One region of the Pseudoalteromonas sp. TAB23 genome, then DNA from elsewhere that is predicted to be linked to it. Evidence: predicted binding sites of a transcription regulator. Region 1 holds the regulator's gene; each other region holds the start of a gene.

The links. The regulator MetJ, encoded in region 1, represses methionine synthesis genes. The targets are predictions, from matches to a motif close to TAGACGTCTAGACGTCTA.
Region 2: metA (homoserine O-succinyltransferase) is a predicted target of MetJ. The motif match lies at 2,112-2,129, and genes of this name have one in related genera.
Region 3: L654_RS0121170 (methylenetetrahydrofolate reductase) is a predicted target of MetJ. The motif match lies at 863-880, and genes of this name have one in related genera.

The regions. Positions count from the first base shown of each region.
Region 1 covers NZ_AUTP01000215.1:14,237-19,284, forward strand. Annotated here, with positions in the region: gene priA (primosomal protein N') at 1-657, opposite strand, end outside; gene rpmE (50S ribosomal protein L31) at 888-1,103, shown strand; gene L654_RS0111705 (malic enzyme-like NAD(P)-binding protein) at 1,792-3,033, shown strand; gene metJ (met regulon transcriptional regulator MetJ) at 3,116-3,436, opposite strand; gene metB (cystathionine gamma-synthase) at 3,726-4,973, shown strand; partial or broken gene metL (bifunctional aspartate kinase/homoserine dehydrogenase II) at 4,979-5,048, shown strand, end outside.
Region 2 covers NZ_AUTP01000299.1:57,163-62,210, reverse strand. Annotated here, with positions in the region: gene metH (methionine synthase) at 1-26, opposite strand, end outside; gene L654_RS0118985 (homocysteine S-methyltransferase family protein) at 36-1,109, opposite strand; gene metA (homoserine O-succinyltransferase) at 1,099-2,046, opposite strand; gene L654_RS0118975 (porin family protein) at 2,262-2,909, opposite strand; gene ettA (energy-dependent translational throttle protein EttA) at 3,243-4,916, shown strand.
Region 3 covers NZ_AUTP01000324.1:4,899-9,946, reverse strand. Annotated here, with positions in the region: gene L654_RS0121175 (pitrilysin family protein) at 1-664, opposite strand, end outside; gene L654_RS0121170 (methylenetetrahydrofolate reductase) at 924-1,880, shown strand; gene L654_RS0121165 (sensor domain-containing diguanylate cyclase) at 2,199-3,182, opposite strand; gene L654_RS0121160 (DEAD/DEAH box helicase) at 3,241-4,488, opposite strand; gene L654_RS0121155 (DUF3581 domain-containing protein) at 4,665-5,048, opposite strand, start outside.

The sequences.
Region 1 (5,048 bases):
AAAGCTGCTAAAGCCAGTACTTTGATTTATAGCTGTGCAAGCAACCGCTTGTTCTTTATTAAGTACTGGTTTACTACCGACGGTTGGAGCAACACTTTGCCATTGGTTATCGTGCTCAATAGTTTGTGTTATGAGTTCTTTATCTATTAAGCTATCTATTGTTTTTTTACTAAAGCCCAGTGCTTTTAACTCAGTTAATGATGACTTACCTGATTGCGATAACTGCTTTAATAGGTTGAGCTGTGTTTTAGCTTTTAATGACGGTACTTTTGCACCTTTTTCTGTCAGGGCAACCATATTAATACTGGTTTTATCAGGCGATTCACCTTGGCGAAGTGCACCAGGTAGCGCTATATGAATAGTTTCGCCTAATGGATAGCAATAATAGCGGGCAGTAAAGCTAAGGAGTTCTAAATGCTGGGCACTTAAAATAGGGGCGTCGTCTATTACCTCTATAATATTTTTAATTTTATTTAAAGGGACGTCGGTACTGCTTTTAATACCCAGAACAACCGCTACTTTTTTTTGATTACCAAAAGGTACCAAAACCCGCATGCCAGGTAGTAAAGGAGTTGATAAGCCACTGAGCTGTTCTTCTATTTTATAATCAAAGGTGCGTGGAAGCGGAACTTTAATAGCAACTTCAACAAAACTCATAACAACTCAACCCGTAAAATTAATGCTGTAATGTACTAAAAATAACGCTAAAAACCTACTAGCAATAGTGCTTGAGAAAGAGATTGTTCACTTTTTTGGCAAAAATATAAATAAATACTTGTGTGGGGGGAGGTTGTTGGATAAAATCCGCCACCAACAAATTTGTTTTAACGACGTATGGTGCCAAACTCCGGGTTTGGAGAGCGATGCGGCCTTAACTAGAGGTTCCTATGAAAGAAGGTATTCACCCTAAGTATGAAGTAATTTCTGCAACATGTTCATGTGGAAATAAATTCGAAACTAGCTCAACTCTTTGTAAAGACATTCACTTAGACGTATGTTCTGCGTGTCACCCGTTTTACACTGGTAAGCAAAAAGTTTTAGACACTGGCGGACGTGTTGATCGCTTCAACAAGCGCTTCGGTGCACTTGCCAGCAAGAAGTAATTATTGCTGTTTAGTTAAAAAAAGCACCTTAGGGTGCTTTTTTTGTGCCTAAAATTTGTTATTTATTAGCTTAAACCAACCTGCATAAATCTTTGAGCAATTTAACGAATTAAATTGCACCATAACGTCGTTAAAATTTTTTTATTTAAAACAACTAGATACAAAAATTTTTGCCTAGTTCTAGCGTAATTTTCTTAACGTTAAATAGACCCCATATATAAGCAGATTGGTATTATTTCGTTGATTTTAACTATCCCCTCCTTTTGCATAACTATTTCCTATTCTTATTCTGAGTATGCATAATCCTTTACAGACAAATCGATAGATATTCTCTATATTTTAAATAGTACAATTTTTAACTAGGTTGATAAAAGTAGCTAACGTGGGCTTATCTGTTTTTAAAGTAGGGTAGTAGGCTGTTATTCTAAGTTTATGCTGTTACTTTAAGTATACATTTTATAAGATTTTGATAGGTATAAAAGCACCTTAAAACTTACTTTTTAGGTGAATTTTTATTTATTAAATGTCGATATAATCCTGCAAAGTTACTGAAAAACCTCTTAAAATTAAAGGATATAGCATATAACAGGATAGACCTGATATTGCTTGGAATTTAAAAATAATAAGGGTATCGTACCCCAAGACTCCATCTCTCACTTTAACTTAAATTGCAGGATACAATCGCGTTATGTCTGACTTTCGTGAACAAGCACTACATTACCACTCACATCCCGTACCAGGTAAAATTAGCATTGAGCTTACAAAACCAGCTGAAACGGCTCATGATCTTGCACTTGCGTATAGCCCAGGTGTTGCCGAACCTGTACGTGAAATAGCTGCAGATCCTGCAAATGCTTATAAATATACTGGTAAAGGTAACATGGTTGCGGTTATTACTAATGGTACTGCAATTCTAGGCCTTGGTAATTTAGGTCCTTTAGCTTCTAAGCCTGTAATGGAAGGTAAAGCGTTATTGTTTAAACGTTTTGCAGGGCTTGATTCTATCGATATTGAAGTTAAGCACAAAACAACAGAAGACTTTATTAATACGGTTGCCAATATTGCCGACACATTCGGTGGCATTAACCTTGAAGATATTAAAGCACCAGAGTGTTTTGAAATTGAAAAAGCATTAATAGAGCGTTGTAGCATTCCTGTTTTTCATGACGATCAACACGGTACTGCCATTGTAACGGCTGCTGGTATGTTAAATGCGCTAGAAGTACAAGGTAAGTCAATTGAAGATGCAATTATTGTATGTTTAGGTGCAGGCGCTGCCGCTGTTGCGTGTATGGAGCTGTTAATTAAGTGTGGTGCACTGCGTGAACACATTTATATGCTTGACCGCAAAGGTGTTATTCATACTCGCCGCGATGACTTAAATGAATACAAACAGCTTTTTGCTAATAATACCGATAAGCGTACATTGCAAGATGTAATTGCAGATGCAGATGTATTTGTAGGCGTTTCTGGCCCTAACTTATTAGCGGCTGAAGATTTAAAGCTAATGGCTGCAAAACCAGTTGTGTTTGCATGTTCAAACCCAGATCCTGAGATTGATCCTGCTCTTGCGCACGGCGCACGCAACGATTTAATCATGGCAACAGGGCGCTCTGATTACCCTAACCAAGTTAATAATGTTTTATGTTTCCCGTTTATTTTCCGTGGTGCGCTTGATGTACGTGCAAGCGCTATTAACGATGAAATGAAAATTGCTGCAGTAGATGCTATTCGAAGTATTGCCAAAGAGCCAGTACCTGCAGAAGTTTTAAAAGCCGCTGGTGTAGATAAACTAGAATTTGGTGCGCAGTATATTATTCCAAAACCAATGGATCCACGTTTACTGCCGCGTATAGCAAGAGCTGTTGCACTTGCTGCTATTGAGTCAGGTGTTGCACAAATTGAGCTACCTGAAAACTATATGCAGTAAATCTATACAGTAGAGCTATGCAATAAAATTTAGACATAAAAAAACCTCAGTAATTACTGAGGTTTTTTTGTCTTTGTAATATTTATTCTTCGTTTAAAACGGGTACTTCTAGACCCATTTCTTGCATTATTTTTTTAACTTCTTCTGGCACTTTTTCGGCGTTATCTTTACGTAAGTCATCGTCATTTGGTAAAGGTTGGCCAGTAAAAGCATGCAAAAATGCCTCACATAGCAATTCACTATTTGTAGCATGGCGAAGGTTATTGATTTGACGACGTGTACGTTCGTCAGTTAATACCTTTAATACATTTAGCGGGATCGAAACGGTGATCTTTTTAACTTGCTCTGATTTTTTACCGTGTTCTGCGTATGGGTGAATATACTCACCATTCCATTTAGCCATAAGATGTATCGTTGCCTCAGATTATTAATTTCTCACACGGTATAAAAAGCGTGTAAATATGCGTGAAATTCTATCGATTTAAAAAAGATAGTCAAATAATAGATACCGATCTATCTTAATAAGCCTATTGTAGGTGTAAAGATAAGCACACTTTTGTGAGCTAAAATGTGTTATTCGCAGAGGCCCCTTCTACTTTTAGCCATCTAGAGCTTTAAAATACTTTGACTTATCAAAACGGATAACTTACTCTTTTAGACGTCTAAACATCCAAATTAATCAGGTGACGAATATGAGCGAAAAAAACAAAGCGACCATTGCTGTACGTAACGGCGTTGATGCTGATAAACATCATGGTGCGGTGGTACCGCCAATTTATTTATCGACTACTTATTCGTTTGCCGACTTTGATACTAAGCGTGAGTATGATTATGGTCGTAGCGGTAATCCTAATCGTGATATTTTAGCTGAGACGCTTGCTAAGCTTGAAGGTGGCGCTCGTGGCATAATTACAGCTACAGGCATGGCTGCCGTGCATTTAGCTACTCAGCTACTTAATAGTGACGATACGTTAGTAATTCCACATGATTGTTATGGTGGCAGCTATCGTTTATTTACATCTTTACAAAAACGCGGACTACTAAAGCTCGAAATATTAGATTTAACAAAAGAAGAAAGCCTTCAACAAATTTTAGTAATTAAACCAAAGCTTATTTGGATAGAAACCCCAAGTAACCCAGTACTTCGTTTAACAGATATTAAAGCGGTTACCGATATTGCAAAGCAATGCGGTGCATTGGTGGCTGCAGATAACACGTTTTTGTCGCCGGCCTTACAAAACCCTATTAAGTTTGGTGTAGATATTGTGGTGCATTCAACCACTAAATACATTAACGGACACTCAGATGTAGTAGGCGGCGCTGTTATTGCAGCAACACAAGAGTTAGGCAATGAGCTTGCTTGGTGGGCTAATAACATTGGTATTACGGGTGCGCCTTTTGATAGCTATTTAACGCTTCGTGGTTTACGTACTTTAAATGTGCGTCTAAGGCAGCATCAAGAAAATGCACTGGCAATAGCTAAGTATCTTGAAAGCTCTGAATATGTAAGCCAAGTTTACTACCCAGGTCTTGAGTCACATCCTCAACATGAGCTGGCTAAAGCACAGCAACTTGGTTTTGGTGGCATGGTTAGTTTTGATATTAAAGGCGATATAAATGACGCTGCGGCATTTTTAACTAGTCTTAAAACGTTTAGTTTAGCTGAGTCACTAGGTGGCGTAGAGAGCTTGATTTGTCACCCTGCAACTATGACGCACGCAGGTATGGAGGCAACAGCACGTTTAGAAGCGGGTGTGGGCGATACGCTTATTCGTATTTCGGTAGGTATTGAAGATATACACGATTTAGTCGCTGATTTTGAGCGAGTGTTTGAACTTGTAAAACCAGGGCAAAATAAAAATGTTGGCCGTGTAGGCAAAGGTGCAGGCACTTCTGGTGGGAACGTTAAATTAAGTGCAGCCCGTCCGGCGCTTTGGTGATTAATATGGTCAATTGTGTACATAAATTTGGTGGTTCAAGTTTAAGCTCAAGTGAGCGATACCAAAGCGTAGCAA
Region 2 (5,048 bases), on a different contig from region 1:
GTAAATACTGCTATTTGTTGGGTCATGCTGGCTCCTTAATTTAAGTTACAGGCTTCAAGGCCTGATAAACGCATGCGTACTTCAAGCTCTGGTAGTTGGCGTGGTTTAACGCCCGCTAAACCTTTTGCAAAAGCGCGAATATGCGCAGGCGTGGTGCCACAGCATCCGCCTACTATATTAATAAAGCCCGATTTACCCCAATCGATAATTTCGGTTGCCATATCGTCCGCTTCTAAGTCGTATTCACCAAACTCATTTGGTAAGCCCGCATTAGGGTGTACCGATGTAAACGTTTCGCACACGCGCGACAACTCTTCTACATACTGGCGCAGTAAATCAGGACCAAGCGCACAGTTTAGGCCGATTGATATAGGCTTAATATGGCGAATAGAATTATAAAATGCTTCAGTTGTTTGTCCCGAAAGCGTACGACCAGAGGCGTCGGTAATAGTCCCCGAGATCATAACTGGTAATGTGCGCCCTGCTTGCTCAAAGGCTTCTTCTACGCCAAACGAGGCCGCTTTTGCGTTAAGGGTGTCGAATATAGTTTCGATTAGTATTAAATCGGCGCCGCCCTCCATTAATGCAAGTGTTGATTCAATATACGCAGCAACCAGCTTATCAAAGGTGACATTTCGGTAACCCGGATCGTTTACGTCTGGCGAAATTGAACACGTTTTAGCTGTCGGCCCTAAAACACCGGCTACATAGCGCGGTTTTTCTGGCGTTTTAGCCGTAAATTCATCACAAATGGCGCGTGCTAATTTAGCCGACTCTAGATTTATTTCACGACTTAGGTTTGCCATGTCGTAATCTTCCATCGAAATAGTGGTCGAGTTAAACGTATTGGTTTCGATAATATCGGCGCCCGCTGATAAAAAACCACGATGAATATCAGTGATTAAATCGGGCTTGGTTAGGCTTAATAAATCGTTATTGCCTTTAATTAATACATGCCAGTCTTTAAAACGCTCTCCGCGATAGTCTTCTTCTTCTAGCTTATGATCTTGGATCATGGTGCCCATAGCGCCATCTAAAATTAAAATGCGTTCTTTTAATGCGGCGCTTATTTCGGCTTGCTTATTATTTGTAGGAGCGTTATTCGGCATAGTTGTTAGTCCTCACGTCTTGGCTAACTAAATTAATATCATACGGTGTGGTTTGGTACACGTAGTAATTTAACCAGTTCGAAAAAAGTAAAAAAGCATGGCTTTGCCACGTTTTTGAAGGTTGTTTAGTTGCATCGTCATCCGGAAAGTAATTTTCGGGCTTTGGTGCATTAGGGCTTTTTTTACAATCGCGCTCGTATTCTGCTTTTAGCGAGTCGGCGTCGTACTCTGGGTGGCCGGTTATAAACACTTGGCTACCCGATTTATTTTTAAGTAAGTAAGCCCCTACTCGCTCAGAACCTGCCAGTACAACTAGCTCATCACAGGCGTTTATTTTATTTATATCAATGTGGCCGTAGCGTGAGTGCGGTACCAAAAAGGTGTCGTCGAATCCGCGAGTCAGTGCGCCGTGATCAAAGTAACATTGGTGGGTAAATACGCCACACAGTTTGTCGTCTTTTAAATCGCGCTTTAAATTGTAACGGTGATATAGCGCTGCATGTGCTGCCCAGCACGAAAATAACGTAGAGGTAACATGTTGCTCAGCCCAATCAATAATAACCTTTAGCTCATCCCAATACGCTACATCGTCGTATTCTAAATGGGCAAGTGGCGCACCGGTTACAATTAACGCATCGTAATTGTTGTCTTTAACCTCAGAAAAATAACGATAAAAGGTATCAAGGTGCTCTTCTGAATTACTGCTACTGCGGTGAGTGTCGAGGCGCAGTAGTTCTACGTTTACTTGCAAAGGCGAGTTGGCAAGCAAACGAATAAACTGAACTTCGGTTTCTACTTTATTAGGCATTAAGTTTAAAATAGCCAAACGCATTGGGCGTATCTCTTGCGTTTTTGCACGACTTTTTGGCATTACAAATACGTTTTCTTGACGTAAACGTGCAATTGCCGGCAACTCGTCTTTTACTGTAATTGGCATATTTTTACTCCTGCTCATAAAAACCGAAAGTTAATTATGAACTGAAAGTAAAAAATATCAACCTCTAGATGTATAGATGTCTAAATGAAATTTATTCATTCTATTAAATTAGGGTTTACCGAGGTGGTATGTATGAGGAAAAACGCCTCTATTATAAAATAACCAGCTTTAATATTTGGAAGTAGCGCTACTAAAAACGAGTAGCGCATATACAGTTAAAAACGGTAAACCACAGATAAATTAAGTGCGTAAATATCGCCTTCATCTGTATCAAAATATTGGTATTCAGCGCTTAATTGCCAGCGTTGAGTTAACCTAAAGTCAACGCCAGTTCCGTACGTTACGCCGCCTTCGTCGTAGTTTTGCTCAGTTATTAACGTAGAATTTGTATCTGTACCAGTTATTGATTCTGCAAGGTTTTTTAAGTCGCCTTCATTGTAACTTAATTTATTTCTACCATAGCCACCAAATAAAAACACATCAGCTCGAGATGAAATTGGATAATTAGCTTTTACAAATATACTTGTTTGCAAATCAAGGCTTGAATCGATTTCGCTCTTAATGAATTCTGAGCTAAGCGAACCGTCCTGTGGGTTCTGAGTGTAAACAATTCCGTTTAGAGGAGTTGACTCATCATTTAACCCAAAACCTATACGCCCTTCTAATGCAAAGTATCGCGAAAACTGATATCCAAACCGGCCATAAAGCGTTGTAAACTGTATGCTATCACTCTCGTATACATCAATTTGCGTAGACCCTATCCCTATTCCTTGGTAATAACCATTTACATGGAGTATGTCTGCTTGGCTCGAAAATGAGTATAAACCTAAAAGTAATGCCCCTAACTTTGTAACTATTTTCATGTTCATTCCTTTAAATCTTTGTAATATTTAATAATATGATGTCTAACAACAAACTAAGTGTGGCCTGCCTATATAACTTGCTTATACTTTACAGCTTGTAAATATACTGTACCACTTTTGTTAAAAATGGAATGTATTTGAACAATATAAAACAATAGATTACAGAATTTTACATAATAGAAATCCTGTAATAGTAGTGTTTTAAACGAGCAATCAAAACAAAGTACCGCTTAGGTAAGCGTATTGTTCTATACAGCATTCGTTGACTGTTTCACCCGTCAGCCACTACAATACAACATTGAAATTTTTATTATTATTTGAAGGCTTTCCTCCATGGTTTTACCTGATAAATTTATATTCTCGATGAGTCGAGTATCTAAGGTTGTGCCACCTAAGCGCACTATCTTAAAAGATATTTCGTTACACTTTTTTCCTGGCGCTAAAATTGGTGTGCTTGGTTTAAACGGTTCTGGTAAATCTACGTTACTACGTATTATGGCCGGTGTTGACCAAGATTTTGAAGGTGATGCACATCCTCAGCCTGGTACAAAAATTGGTTATTTACCGCAAGAGCCTGTTTTAGACGAAAGCAAAACAGTTCGTGAAATTGTTGAAGAAGCTGTTGGCGAAGTTAAACACGCACTTAAACGTCTTGACGAAGTGTATAACGAATACGCCATGGAAGACGCTGACTTTGATGCACTTGCAAAAGAACAAGGCGAGCTTGAAGCTGTTATTCAGGCGCACGATGGTCATAACATCGACAACGTTTTAGAACGCGCAGCTGATGCACTTCGCCTGCCAGAGTGGGATGCTAAAATTGAGCACCTTTCAGGTGGTGAGCGTCGTCGTGTTGCTATATGTCGATTATTGCTTGAAAAACCAGACATGCTTATTCTCGATGAACCAACTAACCACTTGGATGCTGAGTCGGTTGCATGGTTAGAGCGCTTCTTACACGATTACGAAGGCACTGTTGTGGCGGTAACGCATGACCGTTACTTCCTTGATAATGTAGCGGGTTGGATATTGGAGCTTGACCGTGGTGAAGGTATTCCATGGGAAGGTAACTACTCTTCTTGGCTTGAACAAAAAGATGCGCGCTTACAGCAAGAACAAAAATCTGAAAAAGCACGTCAAAAATCAATTGCACAAGAACTTGAATGGGTTCGTTCAAATCCTAAAGGTCGTCAAGCTAAGTCAAAAGCACGTATGGCTCAGTTTACTGAAATGCAGCAGTCTGATTACCAAAAACGTAACGAAACTAACGAGATGTTTATTCCACCTGGCCCGCGTTTAGGCGACCAAGTACTTGAAGTAACAAATCTTCGTAAGAGTTTTGGCGATCGCGTTTTAATTGACGATTTAAGCTTTAGTATGCCAAAAGGTGCCATTGTGGGCATTATTGGTGCTAATGGCGCGGGTAAATCAACGCTGTTTAAAATGATCAGTGGTGAGCAAAAGCAAGACAGCGGTAGCATTACCGTTGGCGAAAGCGTACACCTTGCTACTGTTGATCAGTTCCGCGACGGTATGGACGAAAGCAAAACTGTTTTCCAAGAAATATCAGACGGCCAAGACGTACTAAAAATTGGTAACTTTGAGTTCCAAAGCCGTGCGTATGTAAGTCGCTTTAACTTTAAAGGTAACGATCAGCAAAAGTTTGTTAAAGACCTATCAGGTGGTGAGCGTAACCGTTTACACCTTGCTAAGTTATTAAAAGCTGGCGGCAATGTGTTACTACTCGATGAGCCAACCAATGACTTGGACGTTGAAACACTACGTGCACTAGAGAACGCTATTTTAGAGTTTCCTGGTTGTGTAATGTGTATCTCGCATGACCGTTGGTTCCTTGACCGTATTGCTACGCACATTTTAGATTACCGCGACGAAGGTCAAATTAACTTCTTTGATGGTAACTATACTGAATACGAAGAGTGGCTTAAAAAGACACTAGGTGCAGCAGCAACTGAACCTAAACGTATTAAGTACAAAAAAATTGGTTAATATTTACTGTAGCTAATTTATTACAGTAATACTAAGCCCTGCATTTATGCGGGGCTTTTTTATGCCACCAGCATTACAGGAGCATATCCTGCTAGCATGTAGAGAATTACCCGCTATGCTTAATTTATTATA
Region 3 (5,048 bases), on a different contig from region 1:
CTTTCCCGTACGCCATTTGATCTGGCATGGCTTCTATGTCTTTAAAAAAGCCCATAGTGGTGTGTTTATACGTGTGCTTATCAAACGCTTCTTCGCGTACAGCGCTTAATAATTTACGAATTGGACTCGCGTTGTTTTTTAAGTACTCACCTTTTACCGTTTGTGCTTCTGTTCTAAATTGCTCTTCGGTGTAAGTTAAGTTTTGAAAAATATCAGCTTCAAGCTCAAGTACTTTATCAAGATGCTGCTTTGAAAAGTTTAAATGGTAGTTTGTAAAATCGTTTGTTGTATAAGCGCGGTTATCAACACCTGAATTTTTTAATATGTCTGAGTACACATCTTCAGGGTATTTTTGTGAGCCTTTAAACATCATGTGTTCAAAAAAGTGAGCAAAGCCTGTTTTGCCCTCTTCAACTTCGTTACGCGATCCAACCGATACCGGAATTTGCAGCGACACTACATCAGGGTAATCGGTTTTAACAACCATGACACGTAAGCCGTTTTCTAGCTCTTCAATTAAATAATCTTGCGAAAAAACACCCTCATCAGCTTTATTTACTTGTTTTTGTTGTGCTGTTGTTTGCGTGCTTTGGTTTTGTTGCATGGCGCAACCCGTTAACGCCAGCGATACCGCTAAGCTGGTTGCTAATAATTTAAATTTCATTGTTGTCCCTTTTTAAATTGAGCAAATTTGTTGTCAGATTTATCACTAACTCACCCTCGATTATGCCCCAAAGCCAATAAATATAAGAGCCCAAAGGGAATTTATTATGTAAACAACTGTGTCAATTATAAATTATGGGAACAAGCAATATGAATAAACATCATGTTAGTTGAAAAACTTTCATTAAATAAATCTATCTAGACGTCTAAATGGCTGCTATATTAAATCCATCAAAACAAACTTAGCTGGAATGAGGATTATGGCTTTATCACTAAAAGAGAAGATAGTGGACACCAATCAAGGTGTTTATCTTATTGGTACTACCCCGCCTAAAATTGGCACCGATAAAGCGCAATTAAAAATCATTGCAGAAAAGCTATTAGGTCGCTTACACGAAATTGAATACGACGGCGTGATAATTTACGACATTCAAGACGAAAGCAGCCGTACTAATCAAGACCGCCCATTTGCGTTTAAACAAACCGTTGATCCGCGTGAATACAGCCATTTACTTCGTAATTTATCTGCACAAGATGTGATTACTTATAAAAGTGTGGCGCAGCGTGGCGTAGGCGAATTTAAAGATTGGCTAAGTGAAACTAAAAACGACTACGATTTACAAAATGTTGTTTTAGTAGGTAGCCCATCATCGATAGGCGATATAAAGCTAAGCCTGCCAGATGCGTATAAAGCATTGGCTGAGCAATCAGATGATTTCTTTTTAGGTGGCGTTACGATTGCCGAGCGCCATTCAAGTAAACGAAATGAGCACGAACGATTAATAGAAAAAACAGCACAAGGTTGTCAGTTTTTTATATCGCAAGCTGTTTACGACGCACAAGCGACTATAGAGCTAATTACTAGCTACGCACGTACATGTAAAGCACAGGGTATTACACCTCAACGTATTATATTAACGTTTACCCCGTGCGGCGGTGAAAAAACCTTAGACTTTATGCAATGGTTGGGTATCTCAGTGCCAGAGGCAACTAAATGGCGCATGCTTGATGCAGACAATACATTAAGCGAATCGGTACGTATTTGCCGCGAAAACCTCGACTTAATACTTAAAAGCTGTGCGCATTTAGATGTACCGCTGGGCTTAAATATTGAAAGCTTAACAAACCGTAAAGAAGAAATTGACGCGTCAATTAACCTATACCGTTTATTAAAAGCCATTATGGAATTGAACCTTGCGGAAAAGCTAATAGCTTAAAAGCTAGGTTAGAGCTAATTAACACCCTTCTTGGCAAGCCTCACGGCTTGCTTTTTTATGTCCGTTCTTTGAAAAATTAATTAATAAATACAAGTAAAGATTTGCAGCTTAAGCTATTTATTGAAGGTGTTTTTGGTTATTACTCTCAAGCCTTTTTAAGGCAAACCCCATAGAGGAGCACATAACACCAAAAATTATTCCCTCATTAGATTGCTAGGGAACGTTTCAAATAAGCTTATTATTGCTAAGGAAAAAATAAAACCTATCGCAGAAAAAACCAGCCAAGTTTGTGTGGCATGAGTCATGACGAACCTCCTTTTATAATTGTGCTTTTTTAGCAAGCTTATACGCTTGTTTATTTTTATACATTGCGTGGTCTGCATCATTTAATAGCGCTTCAAAGGGCTGCTTTTGTTTATTAGTAAAACTATAACCAATACTAAGCGATAAATCGCAAACGTCTTCTTTGAGTAAGGCTTTTGAATACTCAGTCGAAATTTTATCCATGATGTAATTAATTTTACTCTTATCGCTTACTTGCATTACTGCAACAAACTCATCGCCACCTAAGCGCCCTACTATATCGGCATCTCTTAAATGCGTTTTTAGCGTATCCGCTAATATAATTAAGGCTTTGTCGCCTACTTCATGTCCGCAGGTGTCGTTTAATTTTTTAAAGTCGTTTATATCAATAAACAAACAGCATACGTCAAAGCCTAAACGCAGTGCTAAGTTAAGTTTTTGTTGAGCGAGTAAGCTAAGTGCCCGGCGGTTATAAATATTCGTTAATGAGTCTAACATGGCTATTTCGCGCATTTGCTCATAGCTATACACAAGCGCTAAGTCGTCTTCAATTAAATCACGTAGTTGTTCTATGAGTTCAAAATATTCATCGGTATAGCTTGTTATTTTAGTGTCTTTTAAACATAACGTGCCAAACACTTCGCCTTCAGGCCAATGAATAGGTAAACCTAGGTAGGATTCAACACCGTCTTCAACTACTTCTGGTAGGGTGTTCCATGTATCGTTATTACTTGCATCATTAACATATAATGTATTGTTAGTTTCAGCTACGTGGCGACAAAACAGAGGAGTTTGAGGAGGGAGTATAGGGTTGGTCTCAAAGTTAGATCCACCCTCGTTACTTCTAATAACAACGCGATAGCCTTTGCTTGTTGCCTGAACTATATAACCAGACGGGGCTGAAAAAAGCCCCGTTATAAGGTCGATTGTTTTTTGCCATTTATGCAAAGATATTTGGCCATCAATACCAGAAAATGCCCATTGATCAATTTCAAACATTGCTTTACCTCGGCTATTTAGTAGCTCCAGTATAGGCAAAAAAACAAAGTAAAAGCTATTATTTACGACGTCTACTTGGCTCTCTTTTACCAGTGATGCGTTTTTTATCGCGATCTTTTCGCGACTTGTTAGTATTTTTACGATTATCTTTTGGCTTTTTATTAGGATCTGGCTCGTAACCTTCTAACCACTGCGGCGTTAAACGCGTATCGAGTAGTACTTCAATTTCTTCTAGCAGCCATTGCTCATCAAGACTTACCAGCGACATAGCAAGTCCTTGTTCACCAGCACGACCAGTACGGCCAATACGGTGCACGTAATCCTCGGCAATGTAAGGTAGTTCAAAGTTAATTACGTATCTAAGTGTAGAAATATCTAAACCACGCGCAGCTACATCAGTTGCAACAAGTACGCGTGTAATACCTTCTTTAAAGTTTTGCAATGCACGGTCGCGTGCGCCTTGCGATTTGTCGCCATGGATTGATTCGGTTTTTAAACCGTCTTTACACATTTCTTTAGCAAGCTGATCAGCCATTTGTTTTGTGCGAGTAAAAATAAGCACTTGGCGCCAGTTTTTCATGCCAATCATGTGCGATACAAGTTCGCGCTTACGATCCTCATCTACAGCGTAAATAACTTGCTCTACTTCAACCGCAGCTGAGTTACGTTTATCAACTTCAATTAGCTCTGGGTTTTTAAGTAACTTTTTACTGAGTTCAAACACGCTGTCATCAAACGTAGCTGAAAATAGTAAAGTTTGGCGATCGCCCGGGATATGTCGCAATATACGTCTAATTTCATCAATAAACCCCATATCAAGCATGCGGTCAGCTTCGTCAAACACTAAGGAGTCTACGCTTGAAAGTACCACACTGCCTTTAACTATATGATCAAGCAAACGCCCAGGTGTTGCCACTATAACTTGCGCTGTTTTAAGTGCTTTTATTTGAGGGCCAATACTTGCGCCACCATAGGCTAAAGCGCCATTGATATTAGTGCCTTGTGCGTACTTTTCAAAGCTTGCAAATACTTGCTGAGCAAGCTCACGGGTTGGCGTTAAAATTACAACGCGGGCAAGGCCTTGCTCATCTTTTTTAGGGGTATTTAAAAGCTTATGTAATAAAGGTAAAACAAAGGCGGCGGTTTTACCCGTACCTGTTTGCGCGCTGCCCATTACATCACTTCCGGCTAAAATAGGCGGAATAGTTTTAATCTGAATTGCGGTAGGTTGAGTGTAATTATTTTGCTCAATCGCTGTTAATAATAACGGGTCGAGATTAAGTGATGAGAACGTAGTGGCAGACATAGACTTAGCTTTAAAATAACAAAGAGCGCTATTGTACGCATATTACTGTACTGCGTAAATTAACCAGTCCAGAAAAGTATTTAATCGTGGTTGCTCACTTTCACTTTAGCGCTAAAACAATAAATAAGGCGCTAAATAACAGCTGTATTTAGCGCCTTTTATAATTTGCTGTAGCTTTAAGCTGGCTTTAGTGTAGCTTTACGCTCGTTGTAAAACGCTATTAAATCGTCAACTGTTGCTTGGCAGTATTCGCGTATACCCGAAACTACCATATGCTTTTCACCACTACCCACTTTAACGCCGTTTTCCAACAGGTTAAAACGTAGTGTGATTTTTCCGCGCTTACCGGCATACTCAAAACTAGGCTCTGCAAACTCAAGTTCTGGTTCTGTAATATCAAGATTATCAAGATTGATAAGCATTGATTCGTAAATCACCATAGGACGAGCAGGGTTTATCATTACCTCTTGCTTGCCCATTAATGGAATAATTACATGCGGAAAAGTAGTACCAGAAAACTCAACATAATTTTTTATAAGACTATTAGTTAATGCTGGGCA